Linked DNA regions of Nitratifractor salsuginis DSM 16511. The main gene of each other region encodes a partner of the protein of the gene in region 2 in a complex. Links are inferred from orthologs where the notes say so. Each region holds a gene or a part of one and is shown on either strand. Other genes may lie near its edges.

Region 1 (2,759 bases), 1.5 Mb from region 2 along the record:
CTGGGAGGAGAAGGAGAGCGAAGAGCTCCCCTTCGAGCGCTGGCCCGTCAAGGCACCCGCCCAGGGACGCTTCGCCCCTCTGCCGGGATTCATCAGCCAGGACCCCGGCCTCAAAAAGAGCGCCAGAGCCCTCCAAAATGAGCTCTATCAGACTCTCCGCCTGACCCTCTACCGCAACCGCCGGCTCAAAATGGAATCCAAACCGGGAGAGAGCCGTTCCGATTTCCTGGTCCGGGTCCGCGACCGGCTCGACGAACTCAAAGAGGAAGCGTTGGAGAAGCTCAAAGAGCGCTACGCCGCCAAGGAGGAGCGGCTCAAAGATCGCCTCCGGCGTACCCAGGAGCAGATCGAGAAGGAAAAAGCCGACCGCACCAGCTCCCTGATCAGTGTGGGCGCGTCGATCCTGGGGGCGCTCTTTGGGGGCAGGGGACCCTCGGCCAGCAAGATCGGCACCGCCATCAACCGCAGCGGACGGGTCCTCAAAGAGGGGGGTGATCTGAGCCGGGCCCAGCAGCGTTTCCAAGAGCTGCAGAACAAACTCGAGGATCTGGAAGCAGAACTCGAAGAGAAGATCGACGCCATCGACGAGGAGTATTCCCTGGAGAACTACCCCGTCGAGGAGTTCAGCCTCCGCCCCAAAAAGAGCGACATCCACATCGAAACCATCGCTCTCGTCTGGCGGCCCGAGCTGTAGGAGCGGTCGCCTCAGCACTCTCTCAGCGAGAGCGGGTATAATATCGTCCCATTTTCTATCTCTGTAGGAAATAAACATTTCAGAAAGGACCATCATGCCTAAGATGAAGAGCGTCAAGGGCGCCGTCAAACGCTTCAAGATCAAGAAGAGCGGCAAGATCAAGCGCGGAACCGCTTATCGCAGCCACATCTTGACCAAAGTAGACGGCAAGCACCATCGTCAGATGCGCAAGCCCAAATATGTCGACCAGGCCGATGCCAAAAACATCAAAGAGATGATCGTCGGCTAAGACGATCCCGCAAGCTCCCCCGATCAGGGGCAAGTTCGGGCAGAGAGAATGCCCGACACCGAAATTTAAAGAAAAATTTACGGTAAAGGAAAGCAACAATGAGAGTAAAGAACGGAATGACCCGCCATCGACGGCATAAAAAACTGCTGAAGCAGGCCCGCGGATTCTACAGCGGACGCCGCAAGCATTTCAGAAAGGCCAAGGAGCAGCTCGAGCGCTCTCTGGTCTATGCCTATAGAGACAGAAGACAGAAAAAACGTGACTTCCGCAAACTCTGGATCATCCGGATCAATGCGGCCGCACGTCTGAACGACATGAACTACTCCCGCTTTATGCACGGCTTGAAACTGGCCGGCATCGAGCTGGACCGCAAAGTACTTGCCGATATGGCGATGAACAACCCTGCGGCATTTAGCAAGGTTGCCGAAGCTTCCAAAGCAGCCCTGGCGAAGTAACCCTTCGACGAACCATCACCCGGCTCCTCAATGAAGAGGGGCGAGTGAACGGTTCACCTCTTCCGTCAAATCTTCCATAATTCCGAACCATTTCTCCATAAAATTTTTCGTTTTGTTCAAATCGATCTCCACTTTATCGTGGGAAACGGCTATCCCTAGATCGGGAATAGAGACACTCGAAGCATTTCCGGAATCAGGATGAGGAGCGATCTCCTGGCGGAGCTGGCAGCTCAGCTTGTTCAAAACTTCACGGGCTTTACCTGTATTGATGACAATGCGGCCCGGCTCCACCTCAATCCCCAAACTTTCCAGCCGATGGGCCGTTCCGGAGTAAGGGGTGCTCTTTGTCACAGAGGAGGGGGGAGGTGCGGCAGGGTAGGAAGCCCTGGGCATCAGAACGGCCCCTTCCTTTTTCACTCCACTCTCCGATGGCTGAGCGCTTTTGGCCCTCTCCTTTTCCGACGAACTATTCACACCACATCCCGTCAATAGAGATAAAAGCAAAATTCCGATCCAGGGTCTCATCACCATCTTTGCCACCTCCTTTGTCGATCACTCTTCAATTATATCCTGACCTTTCATCGATCGTCCCTTTTATCAATAATTAATCTATCGTTGCCCAATCGTTGTTTTTTCGCCGCTATCATTCTATTCGTATTATGCAAATACTCAACCGTTCAGTCCCGTCCCACCAGTCTAGCGGATTAAAACAGAGTTCCTATCCTGTTTGAAGGATTATCTGTGCTATACTTGGGAAGTAATATTTTTTAGTATTTATTCAAAATCAAGGGGACGCAAGATAAAAAAGGATTCACTGATGAATAGGATAATCGTTTCTCTTCTCTTGATGGGAGCCCTTCCCGCCTGGGTCAATGCCAGCCGGACCCCCACTTCTCTGCCCTTGGAAGGCAGACACTATACGATCCAAAGCGGTGACTCTCTATCGGGGATAGCCCATCGTTTCCATCTGCCTCTGCGCAGCTTGCTCGATGCCAACAACCTGGAGGCCGACAGCCTGATTCGTCCGGGGCAAAAACTCCTCATCCCCGCGACAGAGCCGCAGGACTCCACCCAAAAATCCGTCAAAAAAGTCGCCAAAAAAGAAAAAATACAAAAACCAAAACACAAAGCTCCACGGAAAACGGTCAAGAGCGAGGAGACGTACAAAGTCCAGGGAGGAGACACCCTCTCAACCATTGCTCAGGAGCACGGTCTTACGACCCGGGAACTTATGGAAGCAAACGGACTGAAGCGAGGAGCCCTGATCCGCATAGGCCAGACGCTTAAAATCCCCAAGGCATACAAGAGTGAGAAGAATAAG
Region 2 (2,843 bases):
TCCACCTTTTCGATCGCCTTGGCTTTGAGTTTCTCCTCATCCAGCAGCTCCTGACTCGCCTCCGCTTCGAGGATCTTCCGGGCCTCCTTGACGGTCACCTCTTTCTTTTGCCCTTTTTTGCCCAGGCCGCCGAGCACTTTGAGGATCGACTCCTGGACATTGGCCATCTCTGGCGGGACATTGCCGCCGCTCAGATCGACGCCCGGAGGGGGCATCTCCACTTCGATCTTGAGATGATCCAGCTCACCCCGCTCCAGCCTCGCCTGCATCCGGGCGAAGGAGGCTTCATACTCCTGGCGCTTCTGCTCACTGGCACCGGCAGGCAGCGGCGGCAGGAGCTTTTCGATGATCTTGTTCTCCACATAGGCTTCGATCTTCTCTTTGTTGCGCTCATTCTCCTCTTCGCGCACCAGTTGCAGCGCCGTGACGGTCAGATCGCGGATGATCGACTCCACATCCCGGCCAACGAAGCCCACCTCGGTGAACTTGCTCGCTTCGACCTTGATGAAAGGGAGCTTCATCATCCTTGCCAGGCGGCGGGAGATCTCCGTCTTTCCCACCCCGGTGCTTCCGATCATCAGGATATTTTTGGGCACCACGTCCCGCTGCATCTCTTCGTCGAGCTGCATCCGGCGCCAGCGGTTGCGCAGGGCGATGGCGATGGTCTTTTTGGCTTCCTGCTGGCCGATCACGTATCGGTCGAGATACTCGACGATCTCTTGGGGGGTCATAATCGGTTCACTCACGGCTTCAACTCCAGGAGTTTGATGTTGGTGTTGGTGTAGATACAGAGCTCTCCGGCGATCTGCAGGCTCTCGCGCACCAGCGTGGCGGCATCGAGGTCGGTTTGGCGGTCGAGGGCCCTGGCGGCGGAGAGGGCGAAATTGCCGCCACTGCCGATGGCAGCGATCTTTCCGTCTTCGGGCTCGACCACGTCGCCGGTGCCGGAGAGGATGAAGATGTGCTCTTTGTTGAGCACCAGCATCATCGCTTCGAGTTGGCGCAGATGCTTGTCCTGGCGCCACTTTTTGGAGAACTCGATCACCGATTTGAGCAGGTCGCCCCGCTTTTCGTTGAGGATCCCTTCGAACATATCGAAAAGGGTGAAAGCGTCGGCAGTGCTGCCGGCGAAGCCCGCCAGGATCTTGTCGTGGTAGAGGGTGCGAATCTTGGTGGCGTTGCCCTTGAGGACGGTATTGCCGAAGGTCACCTGCCCGTCACCGCCGATGACGGCATGATTTTCACCCCGGTAAGCCAGGATGGTGGTCGCCTCGAACATCGGCTCAGCCCTCGACAGCGACGACGTCGACCTTGGCCGCGGCGTTGATCCCGTGTCCCAGTTTGATTTCGACGGTGTGCAGCCCTTCGGATTTGATGGGCTTTTTGAGATCGACCTTATGCTTGTCGATCTCGAAGCCCAGCTGTTCCTTGATCGCTTTGGCGATGTCGTTGTTGGTCACGGAGCCGCGGATGCCGATGGGGGCGGCAGGCTTCTCGATGCGGATTGTGCCCGCTTCGATCTTGGCCTTCTCGGCGGTGAGCCGCTCGATCTCTGCAGCCTCCTCGGCCGCTTTGCGCTCCTGCTCCGCCTTCCACTCTTCGACCACCTTGGGCGTGGCGATCTTGGCGTACCCCTTGGCTACCAGGAAGTTTTGTCCGTAGCCGTCTTTGACCTCTTTGATCTCTCCGGCTTTGCCGACGTTCTTTACATCTTTGATCAGTAATACTTTCATCTTCACTCCTTTGTTGCGGCCCTGATTGGGGGCCGGGTTCTTCTATGGGTGATATTCTATCCAAATCAGAGCTCTTCGAACTCCAGATCCCAAAGGTATTCGCCGAAGTGCCGCTCCAGCACCCGCTCTACGCTCTGGCGGATCTGGGCCGACTGTCTTGCGTCGTGGGCCAGCCACGCCAGGGCGATATCGGCCTCTTTAGCGTAGCTTCCGCTGATATCCAGCACGGAAATGTTAAACGCTTTGAGCCGATCTTTTAGAGAATTAATGACGCTTCGACGCCCTTTGAGGGTGTGGACTTCGGGAAGTTCCAAATGGATGATCGCCTGGGCCAGGATCATAGGAAACTCCTCATCAAAAGCGTTTTTATATCTTAGCACTTCTTCGGAGTGAAATCTGAGAGTATGGAGGGTTTGGAAAAGATGCAGAAAGGGGAAAGAGTGGAGCGGGGAACCCTAGCGGGCGCTGCGGCGGCGTCCGGCGGAGGAGCGCCCGGCACTCTGACGGCCACGGCTGTTTCCCCGGCCGCGGTTGTTGCGGCCGTTCTGGATCGGTTCGGGGCGGATGGAGGGATCGACCTCGAAACCGGGTGTGGCGATCTTGGGGATCTCCGCCTTGATGAAGCGCTCGATGTTACGCAGGAGCTGATGCTCATCGACACAGACCAGGGAGAGGGCTTCCCCTTCACTGCCGGCACGGCCCGTCCGGCCGATGCGGTGGACATAATCCTCCGCTACGTTGGGCAGCTCGAAGTTGACCACGTGGGGCAGCGCGGCGATGTCGATACCTCTGGCGGCGATATCGGTAGCCACCAGGACGCGTACCCGGTTCTCTTTGAAGCTTTTGAGGGCCTTCATCCGGGCGTTCTGGGTCTTGTTGCCGTGGATCGCCTCGGAGGGGATGCCGGCCTGGTCGAGCTGCTTGGAGAGTTTGTTGGCTCCGTGCTTGGTGCGGGTGAAAACCAGGACCTGTTTCCAGCCCTTCTCTTTGATCATCCGGATCAGCAGTTCCTGTTTGCGGTGGCGATCGACGTGGTGGACCTTTTGGCTCACCTGCTCGGCGGTGGTATTCTGCCGTGCCACTTCGATCAGGACCGGATCTTTGAGCATG

The links. The genes of interacting proteins can lie anywhere in the genome.
Region 1: rplI (region 2) and rplT share a complex: the UniProt entries of both Bacillus subtilis proteins name them as parts of the 50S ribosomal subunit. The link is inferred for Nitratifractor salsuginis DSM 16511 from one-to-one orthologs.

The regions. Positions count from the first base shown.
Region 1 is NC_014935.1:45,981-48,739, reverse strand. Bases 34-2,759 are described here. They hold rplT (50S ribosomal protein L20), read left to right. Parts: upstream 34-1,081; coding sequence 1,082-1,438; downstream 1,439-2,759. Other genes in these bases: NITSA_RS00215 (C40 family peptidase), read left to right, coding at 2,256-2,759; NITSA_RS00220 (hypothetical protein), read right to left, coding at 1,466-1,855; rpmI (50S ribosomal protein L35), read left to right, coding at 789-983; NITSA_RS00235 (ATP-binding protein), read left to right, coding at 34-694. In the rest of the region: more of NITSA_RS00235, read left to right, coding at 1-33. UniProt on the Bacillus subtilis protein: Binds directly to 23S ribosomal RNA and is necessary for the in vitro assembly process of the 50S ribosomal subunit. It is not involved in the protein synthesizing functions of that subunit.
Region 2 is NC_014935.1:1,508,162-1,511,004, forward strand. What follows is about bases 9-2,818. They hold rplI (50S ribosomal protein L9), read right to left. Parts: upstream 1,734-2,818; coding sequence 1,284-1,733; downstream 9-1,283. Other genes in these bases: hslU (ATP-dependent protease ATPase subunit HslU), read right to left, coding at 9-731; hslV (ATP-dependent protease subunit HslV), read right to left, coding at 743-1,279; NITSA_RS07630 (DUF503 domain-containing protein), read right to left, coding at 1,799-2,074; NITSA_RS07635 (DEAD/DEAH box helicase), read right to left, coding at 2,189-2,818. Also shown: more of hslU, read right to left, coding at 1-8; more of NITSA_RS07635, read right to left, coding at 2,819-2,843. UniProt on the Bacillus subtilis protein: Binds to the 23S rRNA.